4 regions of the Peribacillus phoenicis genome follow, and region 1 is predicted to be linked to each of the others. Evidence: predicted binding sites of a transcription regulator. Region 1 holds the regulator's gene; each other region holds the start of a gene.
The links. The regulator LexA, encoded in region 1, represses DNA repair genes until DNA is damaged. The targets are predictions, from matches to a motif close to CGAACATATGTTCG.
Positions count from the first base shown of each region.

Region 2: a site for LexA is predicted at 1,724-1,737, ahead of ABC374_RS21685 (YolD-like family protein). Genes of this name have one in related genera too.
Region 3: a site for LexA is predicted at 1,872-1,885, ahead of uvrB (excinuclease ABC subunit UvrB). Genes of this name have one in related genera too.
Region 4: a site for LexA is predicted at 2,766-2,779, ahead of ABC374_RS07505 (YolD-like family protein). Genes of this name have one in related genera too.

Region 1 is NZ_JBDFMF010000001.1:1,679,746-1,684,435, forward strand. It holds gene ABC374_RS08130 (esterase/lipase family protein) at 1-619, shown strand, start outside; gene ABC374_RS08135 (glucosaminidase domain-containing protein) at 1,346-1,960, shown strand; gene lexA (transcriptional repressor LexA) at 2,186-2,809, opposite strand; gene yneA (cell division suppressor protein YneA) at 2,965-3,276, shown strand; gene ABC374_RS08150 (YneB family resolvase-like protein) at 3,296-3,952, shown strand; gene ABC374_RS08155 (DUF896 domain-containing protein) at 4,018-4,251, shown strand; gene tkt (transketolase) at 4,475-4,690, shown strand, end outside.
Region 2 is NZ_JBDFMF010000001.1:4,399,153-4,403,842, reverse strand. It holds gene ABC374_RS21700 (peptidoglycan-binding protein) at 1-106, shown strand, start outside; gene ABC374_RS21695 (hypothetical protein) at 479-1,000, opposite strand; gene ABC374_RS21690 (hypothetical protein) at 1,028-1,570, opposite strand; gene ABC374_RS21685 (YolD-like family protein) at 1,770-2,114, shown strand; gene ABC374_RS21680 (hypothetical protein) at 2,219-2,488, opposite strand; gene ABC374_RS21675 (hypothetical protein) at 2,571-2,816, opposite strand; gene ABC374_RS21670 (DUF5067 domain-containing protein) at 2,889-3,473, opposite strand; gene ABC374_RS21665 (helix-turn-helix transcriptional regulator) at 3,470-3,667, opposite strand; gene ABC374_RS21660 (FtsK/SpoIIIE domain-containing protein) at 3,930-4,690, shown strand, end outside.
Region 3 is NZ_JBDFMF010000001.1:4,826,698-4,831,387, reverse strand. It holds gene ABC374_RS23990 (catalase) at 1-1,377, shown strand, start outside; gene ABC374_RS23985 (CsbA family protein) at 1,568-1,798, shown strand; gene uvrB (excinuclease ABC subunit UvrB) at 2,017-4,002, shown strand; gene uvrA (excinuclease ABC subunit UvrA) at 4,009-4,690, shown strand, end outside.
Region 4 is NZ_JBDFMF010000001.1:1,546,956-1,551,645, reverse strand. It holds gene ABC374_RS07520 (hypothetical protein) at 1-211, shown strand, start outside; gene ABC374_RS07515 (hypothetical protein) at 278-436, opposite strand; gene ABC374_RS07510 (multicopper oxidase family protein) at 648-2,177, shown strand; gene ABC374_RS07505 (YolD-like family protein) at 2,389-2,733, opposite strand; gene ABC374_RS07500 (hypothetical protein) at 2,973-4,690, opposite strand, start outside.

The DNA.
Region 1 (4,690 bases):
CGTTCTGGGTGATGTCCTGAAACAAAATGTCTGGATCGAACAAAGCTTCCATGTAAATGAAGCAGCCCCAGGCAATATAAACATATATACAGCCTCAAATGATGTTGAGATTGAATTGATTTCTCCATCCAATAAAAAGTATTCACCTTCCTTAAAGGTTCATTCAGCCAAAAATGAAACTTCCTTTTTTAATGGTGTAACCATCCAATCATTCAATAGAAACAACCTTGAAATTGGTGATTGGAAAGTGCGAATGAAGACTAAATCGCCAAAAGACGCCTACCTTTTCACAGCACAATTTAACGAAAAGAATCCCATTACATTAAGTATGGCCGGTAAAGTTAAGCAAAAAGATGCAAAATTTTTAATAAAGAACCCAATGAATGATAAAAAAAGGCCAATCAGCACAACATTTTCGGTTCATCTAATAGATGAAACCGGTAATGAAATTAGTGAAAAAAGCTCAATTAAGGCAATGGATACCGAAAATTTTACTGGCACCCTTCCAGAAGTACCTAAGTCAGGTGTTTATAATGTAACAATAGATGTCAAGGAAAAAAATGTGTATGGTACTGAAAGAACCCGGACGCTGATTCGTTCGGTCTATATTGAGAAATAGTGAAATGCCGTCTCTTCTTTGAGAGTGTATCAGACTGTAGACAAATTCTAAGTTTGCCTACAGTCTTTTCTTTTAAAAAAAGATCCAGTCGATTGCAGAAAATCCGCTTCCTTTCCGCCGACTGTCTGCCAAGCCTGCTCGGCTAGTCAGGAGTGTAAAAAACATAAAGGATAACTTACTTTTCCCGACAAATTGATCCCTTCTCTTAATTGAGAAGGGGTTTTTTGGATGTGTGTAATGGGATGTTAACATGGGTGTTAGTGTTTAATAAAAAGATTGCTGAATTGCAGCGAGAGATACCCTGTATAGGTTTAATCCGTCTTTTTATAGGATTCTCTATAAGACAAAATACCAGTTTTGAGTGCAGCATAATTGCCAATGTTTGCATAGCCATAAAACCAGCCCATGAAAATTCCTGAAACCAAGTGATGACGATGACTGATGAAAATGGAAATGAACAAGTTTTGAAGGTTTTCAGTGTCCAACTTAAAAAGCCGTCAATCCATTTAATTATATGGATTGACGGCTTTTCCTGTTTGGTAGGGAAGTGGATAAATAATACGCGGAGCGATCCACTTCTAGGTAAGTAATCTATAATGAAAAAATTAGCCAGACATCGGAACTTTTTGTGCAGGACAAGCTGTAACCTTTTTCATAGAGGAGAATACGATAAGAATGAAGATAAACAGTGAAAAATAAAGTAATGCCTATTAGTGGGAGGTTCTAATGAGCAAGGAAACATTTATTAAGGAAATTGCTCCCTATGCCCAGAAAATTCAACAGGAATTTAAAATATTACCTTCTGTTGTCATTGCACAAGCTTGTTTGGAGAGTGGATATGGGACAAGTTTATTAGCAAGCAAAGGAAAAAATATATTCGGTACAAAAGGTGACTTCAAGGGTGAGTCAGTCATTATTCAAACAATGGAATATGTCAATGGTGTGCCCGTTCAAGTATGGAACAAATTCAGAAAATACCCATCTTGGGAAGAAAGTCTTCGAGATCTCGCCAATTTATATGTAAAGGGGACTTCATGGAATAGAAGTCTTTATACAGCTGTCATTGGAGAAAAAGATTATAGAAAAGCACTCAAAGCAATATTCGATGCGGGGTACGCCTCGGATCCCAAATATATTGAAAAACTGGTGAACCTTATCGAAACAAGCGATTTAACAAAATATGATGCAAGCATTGAAGAGGTTTATCATATTGTCCAAAAAGGGGATACCGTCTCTGCGCTTGCAAAAGCATACGGTTCTACACAAGTGCAGATTCAACAGTGGAACGGTTTGGTCGATCTTAACCTCATTAAAGTGAACCAAAGATTACGAGTGAAGTGAATTTTAACTGGGAGCGGTAGTTAAAGCTCTCTTTTTTATTGTAATCAGATTGTTACCAAAGTACATATTAGGCGAGCGTATAACTTCCATTCGTAATAAAGGATGTTTAAATTTCCATGAAAACTTGATTCTATTAAAAAATATGTCAATATCTAATCTTCCATATGCATATTGAGAGAATTCGGGACATAGATTAAACAAACAAAAAAAGCGCGGTTAGCGCTTTTAGTGTATTTGTCTATATAAGCCTATTACTTTTCCAAGTATCGAAACATCTCGTAAAATAATTGGTTCCATATTTGAGTTCTCAGGCTGAAGCCTTATGTAATCCGGTTCCTTAAAGAATCGTTTTACAGTGGCTTCATCATCTTCCGTCATGGCCACGACGATATCTCCATTATTGGCATTGCTTTGTTGTTTCACGATGACATAATCCCCATCATGAATTCCTGCTTCGATCATACTTTCACCCATGATTTCCAGCATGAATACATGGTCATCATGCGGAACCATGCTTTCGGGAAGCGGAAAGTATTCTTCTATGTTTTCAATGGCCGTTATCGGCATTCCCGCTGTTACTTTTCCAAGTAACGGCACGTTCACGACATTGACTTTGGGAATATTGTTCGCTTCCTCCAAATTCATTATTTCAATGGCCCTTGGCTTGGTTGGGTCACGTCTAATCAGGCCTTTGCTTTCCAGGCGTGATAAATGTCCGTGTACTGTTGAACTTGAAGCAAGTCCCACTGCTTCGCCAATCTCCCGTACGGAAGGTGGATACCCTTTTTGGCGGACCTCTTCTTTAATGAAATCAAGAATATCTTGCTGCCGTTTTGATAGTTTAGTCATTTGTGCACCTCTTCCCCAATGTTCTTTGCTACATTATAGCATGACCCCCAACTCTATACAAACATAAGTTCGAATTTTGTTGTTGACTGAAACAAACGTTCGTATTATAATTTGACCATAACATACGAACGAACATTCGCTTTGGAGGGATATTTATGAAAAATTTATACAAAAATTATATTTATACGATTCTATTAGCGGGATCAGTATTCATCTTTTCAATTTTATTCTCTTGTACATTGAACAATGATCCAAAAAAGGATTTCCTTTCTATAGAAGTAAGTGAGGGTGATACCCTATGGGGAATTGCCGAAGAATATGAAGAAGCAAATTTGACAAAAAAAGAATTCATTGGTTGGATAGAAGAGCATAATGGAGTCAGGGCGGATTCAATTAAACCTGGTCAAGTCATCGTCATACCGGTTAAAGGGGAAGAACTTGTCCAGAATTTGGCCAGTGAGCAGTAAGTAGTGAAGGTAGGGTATTATGAAGGCGGTAATCTATTGTAGGGTAAGCACAGAAAAAGAGTCACAGGAAACATCATTGGCAAGGCAGGAAGATGAATTAGTCAAATTGGCAGAAAAGATGGATGTTGAAGTCATTTCCATAATAAAAGAGCAGGCAAGTGGTTATGAGTTGAATCGGGATGGCATTTTTGACATGCTCGAACTATTTAAAACTAAAGAAGCTGAAGTACTATTAATTCAAGATGAAACAAGGCTGGGAAGAGGGAATGCCAAAATAGCCCTTTTCCATGTCATCCTTAAAGAAGATGTGAAAATTTATACGCTCTCACATGACGGGGAGCTTGAGTTATCGGATTCGGATGCCATGGTCATCCAGATAGTCGGTATTGTAGAAGAATACCAAAGGAAACTACATAATCTTAAAATAAAGCGCGGGATGATAAGAGCCGTTGAAAAAGGGTACCGTCCTCAAAAAAACCTTCAGAATCAAAGGAATTCCACTGGAAGGGACCGTATGGAAATTCCTATTGAAGAAATTATTAAACTTCGGGCCAATGGATTGACATTTGCAGAAATCGCAGCCACTTTAAGGGGCTTTGGATACAATGTTTCCAAGGCTACTGTGAACAGGCGTTTTCTCGAACATCAACTGAATAAAAAGGAAAGTCAATCTTAGAACTTGTAATTTCGCTTTTTTTTTAATACCATGACAATATCCGGAGATTATGAAGGAGCGAAATTATGTTATCAAAAGAAAAAATAACCCGTATTAATGAACTTTCTAAAAAGGCAAAGACTGAAGGTTTGACGGAAGTTGAGGCGAAAGAGCAAACCCAATTGAGAAGTGAGTATTTGGAAACATTCAGAAAGTCCATGACCGATACGTTGGAGCATGTGAAAGTCGTTGATCCAGAAGGTAATGACGTCACTCCTCAAAAGATAAAAAATATAAAAGAAAAAAGAAACTTACATTAATGCTTGAATTCCTCTCATGGAACGAGGATCCTATTAGCATTTAGGAGTAAAAAGGGAGTGCATGCATGTATGTATTCTCCTATTTAGTTTAATCTAAATAGGGGGCTTCTCTTATTTCTAGAAAATTTTAATATTGAGGCAGTAAATAGTGATTTTAGTTGTGATATTATGCTTGTCACTATAATATAAAGAGGTACATTACAGGAAGGGATGTTTTTACAATATGTTAGATAAATTAGATGCACTTTCTATCAATACGATTCGTACATTATCAATTGATGCAATTGAAAAGGCTAATTCCGGCCATCCAGGTATGCCAATGGGGGCAGCGCCGATGGCGTATAAACTATGGACCGAATATATGAACCATAACCCGAAAAATCCAGATTGGTTTAATAGAGATCGCTTTGTTCTTTCAGCTGGACATGGTTCTATGCTG
Region 2 (4,690 bases), 2.7 Mb from region 1:
AAAGTACGGTCCCAAAACTACAAAAGCCGTCAAAGTTTATCAGAAGAGGCAAGGTTTAAGCCAAGATGGACGAGTTGGCCCTAACACTTGGAATCGTATGTTTTAAAGGGTTTTGTTACGTGAATGAATAATTTGAAAACGAGTGGATAAAGTATAATTATGTTGCTAACTCCAAATGGTACCTCCGTCATAAAAAGCCCTTCTCTTAGTGAGGGGCTTTTCTTGTTAAAGCTCTGTTAAAGGTGTTTATGTATTTCCTTATGAACTAAAGGGACAGGTTTGTTTAAGTATATTCGATATAAAAATACTCTTTTACTTAGGTTTTACTCAACTAAATCCCCTCTACCTTTGCCATTAAACCAAGTGGTATTCTATTGCTAAATAAGACAAATTAAAGGATAGAAAAAACAAAAAATTTCCTTATCTGTCCTTTTTATCTGAACATATAATCTCAATATTTTTTACAACCAAATTCCTATTATAGATAATTTACTCCATAATGAAGACCATAAAATCTAACATCTGCTCCTCCATGTATCACTACACGTGATTCAATACTCATTCCAGGTTTTAACTCTAAATCTCCATGAAGATATATATTACATGCAAATTTTGGAGATAAATCTCTAACATAAAAAGTTACAGGATCAACTAAATTTGTACCACCAGATGCATGGTCAACTAAGTCTACAGTAAATACAGCATCATCACTCCCCTGCCAGTTTCTAGAATCAAGGAAAAATATTAGTTCGACAAGTGATCCCAGACCTGTTGGTTCAAAATAAGGTCCATAAGATAGATAGTCAGGATTATGGTCCCTTTTTCTCCATTCTCTAAAATACGTTCTACCGATATACCCTTCTGGTATCCCTCCAGTTCTAAATGGAGTTTCATCTCCAAGCCATCTAATTGGAGTTATGCCAAGATTCCTAAGGTTTTTTTCTTCATATTCAAGAGAAAATGTTGGCCGTTTTACTTTCTTAATTGATTCTTGATTCACAATATGCCTCCCTTTTAATGATATTTTTTAGTTTTCGCAAGGAATCCATTGACCTCTCTCTTCATGTTTATAACAGCCTATACCAATCTCATTGGCCCATTCAATACCTTTCAACTCCAAACAAGCAACAATTGTAGCTTTAAATGCTGGCGTTGCTGCATCAGGATCTGCCCAAATGGCTGCAATGATTGCGGCTGTAACAGCTGCTCTTACACACTCCTCTATGTCTCCCACAATATCTTCAATTTTTGGGTGACTAAACCAAGCCCAGCATTGTCCTTCAACCCTACGTTTTTTACAATAACATCCTCTTGAATTACAACCTGTTTTAATATCCTGAGATATTACTGCTACATCTAGATATATATCAATTCTCTCTGCAAGATAAAACTCAGCTTTTCTTTTTAGCATACTATCAACAGTTTCAAGTCGTGTACCATCTGATGCAACTAACTGATTAGGTGTAAGAATCATTTCTGTGAATTCTTCGTATGCTTCTGGGAACAAGCGATACTGTTCCAAGAAATTTGAAACTTGTATTTCCCAGTTGTCTAATCTATTCTCATCCATATAAACACCTCCAGTTATTATTATCAAAAGATTTCTCTTTTTTATTCATCTGCATAAAGGAAGGCCACAATAAGTGGTCTCCTATATCTGTTCAAAAATCAAAATTTCTCTACCCGAACTTAATTGGGGAAGGAATTTTTTTTGTCTTTTGTAAGAACAAACGTTCGTGTATAATAGGTGGAAAGGAGGGATCTTTCTGATGAGTACAATTCGTGATAGAGGTCTCGTTAAATGGCAAGCAGCATTGATAATGCCAGAACATAAAGCTTTAAATAAAAAACTGGGTGAGGTTGATTATTTCTTAAATAAGAAACCTATCCTCGATGAATACCAGGTTGAAGAGTTTGAAAACAATATTAACTATGCGATGGAATATCATTTACCGATAAGATTTAGATTACATAACGAGGGAAATCAACAAAAATTTCATGGTTATTGTGTGTACATACATCCTGTCACGAAAGAATTACGTATTCAGAAGAAAGATAGTTCCTTTGAGTATATTCAGTTTAATGAGATTATTGATGTGATTGTAGAGGATTAAAAAGACCCTTCTCTTAATTGAGAAGGGCTTTTTGTAAAGCCTTCTATTAGTGTGAGGGGATTTTATATTATAAATAGCCAATGTGGAAGTTATTTCAATTATAATTACACTATTGAATCTAAGTCACTAATTTCAACTTTACCCGGACGGGATGTATCGAGATACTTAACTTTGCCATATATCCCTCTTTTTTCATTTTCTATCTTCACTAAAATCACATTCCTATCTCGATTTTTAAGCTTGTTTGGATTCAAAGGATTTATAATGTATTTATTACCTGGTATTAAATCTATTTTTCTAATAAGTTCTCCATTATTTCCAGTGATAGTTAAAATGCTTTTATGTTTAAATTCTTTTATTGAGGAAATCTCCATTTTATTACTCCCACTCTCTTCTGTGAAAAAATTCCGTGTATTTTCCAAAATAATTAATCCTTACTCGAATTGAGTAGGGGGATTATTTTTGTATTACCTTCTTTACTAACTCCGTAATATCAATATCCTCGTTATAAATTACCTCATCTATTCTAAAATCATCACCGGCAGCGAACTTAATTTTAATCTGCTGAATCCATTCATAGGCAGCAATGGCAGCCGTCCAGTCAGGATCCTTTTTAAATTCAGAATTCACAACAGGAAAGCTTCCACTTTGTAAAAACTTAGTTCCTTTTGAATGTAAGTAAACCTTAATATTTATGTTCATAGTTATTCCCTCTATATTCTTGTAATTAGGAATGACGAAAGCCCCTCTCATAAAGGTAAGGGGCAATATATATTATTTCAATTTTACATTATACTTTCCGACTTGTTCAAAAGTAATTTGATCTATCGCTGTAAAAGTAACATCGTGAGTATCATTGTCTAATCCGTAAGCTGCCACGTATTCAACACTTTTTCCAGGTAGTAAAGCGTTTGAACCGGCATTATCTAAATCAACCATTTTGTTGTATGTCTCAATATCATCTTCACTTCCGAACGCATCAAGAAAATGATAATTTTCACTTAAATCAATTCTTGATGTTCCATTCTCTTGCTGAGCCAGTAAACTCATGAGAGTATCATCTGGAATAATATCTTTATCTTTTGTTTTATTTGTAAGTGTAAAAGTGACAAATAACCCAGGATTAGCTTCCATTGGACTTTGGATAATTTTAGTTTCAGATATTGCTAAACTAAAATCTTCAGTTTCAACGGTTCCGTCCTCAAACGTTATGGTTGGCTCAACGGTTTCTACAGTTGCAGATTCAACTGTTGTTTCGTTAGTACTGCTTTTATCTGGACTAACTTCCTTCCCTTCGTCAGCCTTCCCGCAAGCAGTAAGTAAAAACATAACTAATAATAAAACAAATATTTTTTTCATATTTCATCCTCCTCATATAAATCATCGACCTTCACATCTAATAATTTAGCCAACCTAAAGGCTTTTTCAATTGTAGGAAAAGAACGACCACTGATCCAATTAGATAGTTGTGTAGGGGATACTTCAAGTTTACCTGCTATAAATTTCTTTTTAAATCCACTTTTGTCTATACATTCTCCTATTCGACTTTTCATTTTTACACCTCTACAAAGATATTCTCTTCCATTTAAGAAATACCTTTCAAAATATAATTTAACAAAAAATCAAAATTAAATTTAAGGTACAAGTAATATTGGGCGGTGGTCGGAATATTCTTAAGTATATTCTTCAACAGACAGAGAAACGGAAGGATTGGAGGTATGGTTCATGATGCACCAGAGCTTAATTTCATCAACTTCACATTAATTCCAAATAACTACAACTATTTACTCCGTAAATAATAAGGATGGTGAGCAAATGTTAGTTGAAATCGCAAGCACTTTAGCTTTTGGCGGCCTGGCTGGGTATTCTTACGTAAAATCAAACGGAAACAAACCTGTAAAAAGTGACTCAGATAAGATTTTAAAAATATTCAATAATGCTGGATTAAACAAAGGTGGCGAAACAATCCGAATCATCAGGAAAGAAAAAATTGATAACGGCATGATGTACGTATTCCAACTTCCCTTAGGTTTAGGGTCAGAGGATATTTTTAGAAAAAAAAGCGTAATTGAGGATGGATTGAACACTAGGAGCCGGGAGACGGAAATTCACTTCATGGATATTAAAAAACTTAAAGATTTGAAATGGGATACAACGATTTTTAAGCAGCTGAAAAAGGTATTCACCAAAACGAAAATGCTTAATAAAGAAGTTGAAATTGAATATGACGGCATGTTAAAAGTGAAAGTGTTTGAAGGGCCAATGGATGAAAAGATTCCCTGGAATAAAGAAATGCTGGAGCCTGGTACCTGGAAAGTTCTTATAGGGAAGAAACGAACGGAATTCATTTATCACGACTTCGATAAAACGAAGCATTTAATTATAGCTGGTGTTCCTGGATCGGGTAAAAGTGTGGTCATGAAATTGATTATAACTAGTTTGATATTGTCACAGCCTGACAACGTTACATTTTCATTGATTGATTTAAAGGGCGGCCCGGCATTTGCCAGGTTCAAAGATTGCAAACAGGTTCAAAGTTTTGCGGTTGATAACGAAGGAGCTATAGGGGTATTAAA
Region 3 (4,690 bases), 3.1 Mb from region 1:
GCAGGTGCACATGGTTATTTTGTTCCGACCGGTAAAGCGGGGGACGAGCCTATTTCAAAATATACGAGAGCGAAGGTTTTTCAGGAAGAAGGTAAAAAAACCCCGGTATTCGTGAGATTCTCATCTGTTATTCATGGGGGGACGTCCCCGGAAACGTTACGTGATCCCAGGGGATTTGCCGTTAAATTTTATACGGAAGATGGCAACTGGGATCTTGTAGGCAATAACTTGAAAATTTTCTTCATCCGTGATGCCATGAAATTCCCGGATTTGATTCATGCCTTCAAACCGGATCCGGTCACGAATATTCAGGACGGCAGGAGGATTTTTGATTTTTGTGCGAGTTCGCCTGAAACATTCCATATGGTTACCTTTGTGTTTTCCCCATGGGGCATACCAGCTAACTACCGCATGATGCAGGGGTCAGGGGTCAATACGTATAAATGGGTGAATGAGGAAGGGAAAGCAGTGCTTGTCAAGTATCATTGGGAACCGAAACAAGGGATCAAGAACCTGACACAGCAAGAGGCCAATGAAATTCAAGCTACGAATTTCAATCATGCCACACAGGATCTATATGAAGCGATCGAACGCGGAGACTATCCTGAATGGGATCTCAACGTACAAATCATGAGTGATGATGATCATCCTGAGTTGGATTTTGATCCGCTGGATGATACGAAGATCTGGCCGAAAGATGAGTTCCCTTGGCTGCATGTCGGTACGATGGTATTGAATAAAAACCCTGAAGACTATTTCACTGAAGTCGAACAGGTTGCATTCGGCACAGGTGTACTAGTGGATGGGCTGGACTTTTCTGATGACAAGATGTTACAGGGACGTACATTCTCTTATTCCGATACACAACGTCACCGTGTTGGTGCGAATTATCTGCAATTGCCGATCAATGCTCCGAAGAAACGAACAGCCACGAATCAGACTGGCGGACAGATGCAATATGAAGTTGGCAGAGGCAGCCAAAGCCCCCACATCAACTACGAACCATCAACTGTCGGCGGCTTGGAAGAAGCCAAGCAGACGGGCAAGGAGTATACACCTATGGTGGAAGGGAAACTTGTTCGTGAGACAATCGATCGCCAAAACAATACGAAACAGGCCGGGGAAACATTCCGTGAATTCGAGGATTGGGAAAAGGACGATTTAATTTCCAATTTAGTGGCGGCATTGGCTCCTTCCGACAAGCGCATTCAGGAAAAAATGATAGCACTTGCCGAAGAGGCCGATGAAGAGTATGGCCGCAGATTGAAAGAGGGACTGGCCTCGGCTTCTGAACATACGGAATCTTCAAAACCACTTGGTGGGTCGGATAACCCTGAGGACGCTGTTAGTAAAGGACATGAAGCGGATCCATATTGATTGGACTAAAAAAGAGGCAAACTTCCCTTTAAAGGGGTTTGCCTCTTTTTTTAATGGGCATAATTGATGGATGTGTGGAATGTTCTTCTGATGATGACTTGAAAATCAAGTGGGAAATTGATTGGCAAAAAACTTGATAATCATTTAAACTGAAACTACTCTATTTTTCTCTTATAAAGGAGATGAAAAAATGATTAAATTTCTTTCTGCCCTTTTCCTTCCTTGTCTACTTGTCATGCTATTTTCAAGAGTCACCTATAACAATGTCGTGGGCCTTGTTTTAACTGTTGCCTTGATTACAGCTTCCGCATATAAAGGTTATACGCATACAAACTTATTGATCATCGTCGATGCCTTATCCCTGACAGTGGGATTTTGGTTATCAAAAAGAATGATGAAACGTACATCCAAGAGCGCCTGACACAAAAGGTGCTTTTTTTGTACCCAAACTTGTCATTCCCCTCAACACATCATGAAGTCCATAAAACAAAAATAGAATGGATGTTCGCTTATTGCTGGTTTGTTTTAAGGCTATTGTGGTAGAATGTGTATATATGCTTTATCAAACCGGAATAAATAGAAGGGATATAGGCATGTCCCGTTTTCATATAAAAATATTTCAATAGGAGGCTATGCTTGGTGAAGGATAAGTTTGAGTTAGTCTCAAAATACTCTCCTCAAGGAGATCAGCCGGCAGCGATTGAAATGCTGGTCGAAGGGATTAAGGAAGGCAAGGAAATGCAGACGTTATTGGGGGCAACGGGGACAGGGAAAACATTCACCGTTTCCAATGTGATTCAAAGAATCAATAAACCGACTCTTGTCATTGCCCACAATAAAACGTTGGCAGGGCAGCTTTATAGTGAGTTCAAAGAGTTCTTCCCTAATAATGCCGTTGAGTACTTCGTTAGCTATTATGATTACTACCAGCCAGAGGCTTATGTTCCATCCACGGATACATTCATCGAAAAAGATGCAAGCATCAATGATGAAATCGATAAACTGCGTCACTCGGCAACCTCGTCCTTGTTCGAAAGGAAAGATGTCATCATCATTGCCAGTGTTTCGTGCATATATGGACTCGGTTCTCCTGAAGAGTACCGGGAGATGGTCGTTTCCCTCCGAACAGGAATGGAAATAGACCGGAATGCCTTGCTGCACAGACTCGTGGATATTCAATATGAACGTAATGATATTGCTTTCCAACGGGGGACCTTCCGCGTTCGCGGCGACGTGGTCGAAATTTTCCCGGCCTCACGTGATGAACATTGCGTACGGGTAGAGTTTTTCGGGGATGAGATTGACCGTATTCGTGAAGTCGATGCCCTGACTGGCGAAATTACCGGTGAACGAGATCATATCGCCATTTTCCCGGCTTCCCACTTCGTAACCCGCGAAGAGAAAATGCGGATAGCCATTCAAAATATCGAAACGGAACTGGAAGAGCGATTGAAGGAATTAAGGGAAGATGAAAAACTCCTTGAAGCGCAGCGCTTGGAGCAGCGGACCCGTTATGATCTGGAAATGATGCGGGAAATGGGCTTTTGTTCAGGGATCGAGAACTATTCCCGCCATTTAACCCTTCGTCCCTCAGGTGCAACACCATACACTTTAATAGATTACTTTCCAGAGGACTTCCTATTGGTTGTGGATGAATCACACGTAACCCTTTCGCAGATCCGCGGAATGTTCAATGGAGATCAGGCGCGTAAGCAAGTGCTCGTCGATCATGGCTTCCGTCTGCCGTCTGCAAAAGATAACCGGCCGCTAAGGTTTGAAGAATTTGAAAAAAAGGTCCATCAATCCATATTCGTTTCGGCAACTCCGGGACCATATGAACTCGAACATACGCCAGAAATGGTTCAGCAGATCATCCGTCCTACCGGATTGCTGGATCCGACGGTAGAAGTGCGGCCGATTGAAGGGCAGATAGATGACCTGATCGGTGAAATACAGGAGCGCGTTAAAAAGAATGAGCGTGTGCTCATAACGACCTTGACGAAAAAGATGTCTGAAGATTTAACTGATTATTTAAAGGAAATCGGCATCAAGGTCCAATATCTTCATTCGGAAGTGAAGACCTTGGAAAGGATAGAAATCATCCGGGAACTCCGAATGGGCAAATATGATGTACTCGTTGGAATCAACCTTTTAAGGGAAGGCCTGGATATTCCGGAAGTGTCGTTAGTGACCATTCTGGATGCCGATAAGGAAGGGTTCCTTCGCTCGGAACGTTCGCTTATTCAAACGATGGGCCGTGCAGCCCGTAATGCCAACGGCCATGTCATCATGTATGCAGACCGCATCACGAATTCGATGGAACTTGCCATCAATGAAACGAGGCGGCGCCGTGAAATCCAGGAGAAGTATAATAAAAAGCATGGAATAATGCCTCAAACCATTCAAAAGGATATCCGTGACTCCATAAGGGCGACTCATGTAGCCGAAGAAGGCGAAGAGTATAAGGAAGATCTTGCACCAAGCCTTGCGAAGCTCCCTAAAAAAGAGCGTTTAAAAGTGATGGCAAGCATGGAAAAAGAAATGAAGGAAGCGGCAAAGGCACTGGACTTCGAGCGAGCTGCCGAGCTGCGTGATTTATTACTAGAGTTAAAAGCGGAAGGGTGACGAAACATGGCAATGGATAAAATTGTGATAAAAGGCGCCAGGGCCAACAATTTAAAGAATATTGATATCACGATACCGAGAGACAAACTTGTTGTGCTGACCGGATTATCCGGATCTGGGAAGTCTTCCTTGGCTTTTGATACGATTTATGCAGAAGGGCAAAGACGTTATGTAGAATCACTGTCCGCTTATGCTCGTCAATTCTTAGGCCAAGTGGATAAACCGGATGTCGATGCGATCGAAGGTTTGTCACCAGCCATTTCCATAGACCAGAAAACGACCAGTCGGAATCCTCGTTCAACCGTAGGGACTGTTACGGAGATCTATGATTATTTAAGGCTGTTATTTGCACGGGTCGGCAGGCCGACCTGTCCGATCCATAATATTGAAATCACCTCACAAACGATCGAACAAATGGTGGACCGCATTCTTGATTACCCTGAGCGAACCAAGCTTCAAGTATTGGCACCGCTAGTCTCAGGCAGAAAAGGGACACATGCGAAGGTTTTGGAGGAAGTTAAGAAACAAGGATATGTCCGCATTCGTGTGAACGGGGAAATGCATGATCTCAGCGATGAGATCACTCTCGAAAAAAATAAAAAACATTCGATTGAAGTCATCATAGACCGGATCGTCATTAAAGAGGGTATCATGGCCAGGCTTGCAGATTCATTGGAAAGTGCTTTGC
Region 4 (4,690 bases), 130 kb from region 1:
TATAGGAGGAATCATTTGTTACATTTTCATGGACTATGAAACTTCGAACTATGTAATTCAAGATTTTAATGGCCAGGAAGAGAAAGAAGTTAAAGAGTGGGACTTTATGTATATCACACAAGCTGGTTTCATAATTTTAGGCATCACTCTATTGTTTTATTTCTCTTGGGGCATTATAGAAAAGCGAATGGATAAAGATCATAAAATGTAAATACTTACAACATTTAGTGTATTTTAACATTTATTTGTTGTTTTGTGCTACTGTTGTTTTGTGTTATCAATTTTGATAATCACAAATACAATTGATTGGGGATGTAAGGAATGAAAGTCTTGAAAAGGATACTATTCTCGTGTTTGCCAGTGATGTTGTTTTCTTCGCTACTAAGTACGATACAAGTAAAAGAGCTATACCAATAACCAATAATCCATAATCCACCTTTTCACCCCCAAAGGACAATTTTATTTCCTGCTACTCTTTTAATACAATCTAAAAAGGTAAAAGTTACCTTTTATTATTTTTTTACCACAAAAACCATTTTCCTTATTCAACTACCTGCCCCGTTAGTTCAATTTGAATTTGTCATACAAAGCTTGTATTTTTTATAAACTTAGAAAGAAGTTAATTATGATCAGAATGGAGCGGAAATATGCTTCTCCCTAAATTTGTAGATGAACTTCCTATCCCGCCTATTTTAAAACCTCGATGGAAAGATCAACTTCAAACTTATTATGAAGTTAATATGACAGAATTTAAACAATCACTCCATAGTGAGCAAAATGATACAACTGTATGGGGCTATGAAGGCAGCTACCCAGGACCTACAATTGAAGTAGAGAGCGGAGAAAAAGTTTTTATTAAATGGATCAACAATCTTCCAGAAAAACATCTTTTTCCGGTAGACTATACGGTGCATGGTGCTAATGTGGATGTACCGGAAGTACGAACGGTAGTACATGTTCATGGAGCTAGTGTTGAACCGGAAAGCGATGGCTACCCGGAGGCTTGGTTTACAAAAGGATTCGAACGAGTAGGACCTTATTTTAAAAAGGAAGTATATCAATATGATAATAACCAGAAATCTGTTACTCAATGGTATCATGACCATGCACTTGGGATTACGAGACTCAATGTATATGCGGGACTGGCAGGTTTTTATCTCATAAGAGATAATCGTGAACGTTTATTAAATTTACCCTTCGGTGACTATGAAATCCCTCTTATTATCCAAGACAGATCATTTCATAAAAACGGTGCTCTTTATTATCCAAACCAGCAAGATAAACCGATTAAGGGATTAGAAACATCAATCGTTCCTGAATTTTTTGGGGACACAATCCTGGTTAATGGCAAAGTATGGCCTTATTTAGAAGTGGAACCACGAAAATACCGATTTCGGCTGTTAAATGGTTCTAACTCCCGTTTTTATAGGATCAAGCTGGATTCAGGACAACTAATTTATCAAATCGGGACGGATAGCGGATTAATGGAATATCCGATAGGGATCAAAGAAATCATACTTGCTCCAGCAGAAAGAGCAGATGTCATCATTGATTTTACCAATCTTGTGGGAAAGAACATTATTGTGACAAATGACGCCCCCGCCCCTTTTCCAGATGGAGATCCCGCAAGTGCAGTAGGTATAGTGATGGAATTTAGAGTCTCTCTTCCTCTTACAAGTATTGATACCAGTGTTATTCCATCGTATATGGAGCCTTTTTCAAAGATAATTGAACAGTCGGCTTCAAAGGAAAGATACTTAACTTTAAATGATAATATGGATCAGTACGGACGGGAATTCATGTTATTAGATAATAAAACTTGGGATGCTCCTATTACAGAAAATCCAAAATTGGGATCAATCGAAATATGGTATCTAATTAACTTAACTACGGATACACACCCTATTCATCTCCACTTAATTGATTTTCAAATATTAGACCGGAGAGATTTCGATGTAGAAAAGTATAACAAGGAGAGAATTATCCATTATACGGGTCCCGCGTTGCCACCCGAACCACAAGAACGAGGAAGGAAGGATACAGTAAGAGCTAATCCTAAACAAGTAACTCGAATTATCATGAAGTTTGGTCCCTATACAGGATTATATGTTTGGCACTGTCATATATTGGAGCACGAGGATTATGAGATGATGAGACCATATATTGTTATCCGATAATAGACTGTATCCTTACAACCCTCTATGCTCGCTTGTCTTATCGAGAGTACTTCTTTCTCAGTTAAAATAATGTTATTGGAAATAATAAAAAAATCTTTAGATTATCCCTGTTCTATTCATGAATAGATTCTCTTACTTCTAAAAATCAACAACACCCTTTAACAGGGCCAAAACAAAATAAGCCCCTACTCAAAGCGAGTAAGGGCTTTTATTAATCCTCAACGATTACACTAATGATATCACTAAACTGAATATACTCAAAGGAACTATCTTTCTTCTGAATACGTAACTCTTTCGTGACAGGATGTATGTACACACAGTAACCCTGCAATTCATGTGGATTTCCCTCGTTATGCAATCTAAAACTAATTGGTAAATGATATTCCACCGCATAATGAATGTTGTTTTCAAATTCTTCAACCTCGTATTCATCAAAGACAGGCCTTTTATTTAGGAAATAATCAACCTCTCCCAGTTTTTTATTTAAAGCTTTATGTTCTGGCATAATCAATGCTGCTTGCCATTTAACAAGCCCTCTATCACGAATTGTGCCCATCAGAAAGATCCCTCCCTTACATCCATTACATACGAACGATCGTTCTTATAAAAGTCAGAATATCCATTAAGTTCAGGCTAGAGAATTTTTATATAAATAAATAAAATGCTTTATTAAACATTAATATTGATATTTGTACAAAAAAAAGACCACTTATTGGGTCTTCTTTTTTGCATCCTATGGAACTAACACAGTTTAATAACGAGTTGTTAGTGAGAAAGAAACACACCTTTCCCCATCTAGCTGAGTCGCGTGATAACAAGGTGTGCTGAAACAGCCCTTGTTCCCCCAGCAGAAGGAGTGATGGTTAGTGCCGGGGAATTGCCAGCAGGATTTCGTACAGTCAGTATTGAATTGATGACTGACGTTTGCACAAGAGCCATTCCTACTATCTGAGAAGTACCGGTGGCTCGCCCGACCACCGTATAGGGTAGGTCAATGCCATTGAGAGTTAAAATCAGTTGGCCCGCTTCGCTCACACTCACCTGAAAAAAGACCTGATAAATGCCAATTGCAGACAAAGTAAATGAATCGACAGTAGCCCGTACAATACCACCCGCGCTAGTAGGTCCATTTTGCGGAAAATCTACATCTTGACCGCCTCCAACTGTTGTTGCATTATCACCAGGCATCAACGCATAAAAGTCCGCAAAATCTAATACTGACCCTGCTGGTCCTTGTGGCCCTGTTGCTCCTGTCGCTCCGGTTGCCCCTGCTGGTCCTGCTGGTCCCGTTGCTCCTGCTGGTCCTGCTGGTCCTGCTGGTCCCGTTGCTCCTGCTGGTCCTGCTGGTCCCGCTGGTCCCGTTGCTCCTGTTGCTCCTGTCGCTCCGGTTGCCCCTGCTGGTCCCGCTGGTCCGATTGCTCCTGCTGGTCCTGCTGGTCCCGCTGGTCCTGTTGCTCCTGCTGGTCCCGCTGGTCCGATTGCTCCTGCTGGTCCCGCTGGTCCGATTGCTCCTGCTGGTCCTGTTGCTCCTGCTGGTCCCGCTGGTCCGATTGCTCCTGCTGGTCCTGTTGCTCCTGCTGGTCCCGCTGGTCCTGTTGCTCCGGTTGCTCCGGTTGCCCCTGCTGGTCCCGCTGGTCCGATTGCTCCCGATGCTCCTGTTGCTCCTGCTGGTCCCGCTGGTCCGATTGCTCCCCCTGGTCCTGTTGCTCCTGCTGGTCCCGCTGGTCCTGTTGCTCCGGTTGCTCCGGTTGCCCCTGCTGGTCCCGCTGGTCCGATTGCTCCCGATGCTCCTGTTGATCCTGCTGGTCCCGCTGGTCCCGCTGGTCCGATTGCTCCTCCTGGTCCTGTTGCTCCTGCTGGTCCCGCTGGTCCTGTTGCTCCGTTTGCTCCTGTTGCCCCTGCTGGTCCCGCTGGTCCTGTTGCTCCTGCTGGTCCTGTTGCTCCTGCTGGTCCCGCTGGCCCCGTTGCTCCTGCTGGCCCCGTTGCTCCTGCTGGTCCCCTTGCTCCGGTTGCTCCGGTTGCTCCTGTTGCTCCTGTTGCTCCTGTTGCCCCTGCTGGCCCCCTTGCTCCTGTTGCTCCTGTTGCCCCTGCTGGTCCCCTTGCTCCGGTTGCTCCTGCTGGTCCCGCTGGTCCCGCTGGTCCCCTTGCTCCTGTTGCTCCTGCTGATCCCGCTGGTCCCCTTGCTCCTGTTGCTCCTGCTGGTCCCGCTGGTCCCCTTGCTCCTGTTGCTCCTGCTGGTCCCGCTGCTCCTGTTGCTCCTGCTGGTCCCTGTTTTCCTTTTTTACCTCTTGGCCCTCTAGGTCCAGGGGGTCCTTCTTTTTGCTCGCACTTACAATGTCTCTTTTCACATCGTAGGCAAATTTCTATACTTTTGTCGTCACAGGAAGATTCATGATTTTTTTCGCACTTACAATGCCTCTTTCCACAACCCTGGCAAATTTCTATACTCTTGTCGTCACAGGAAGATTCATGATTTTTTTCGCACTTACAATGCCTCTTTCCACATAGCTGGC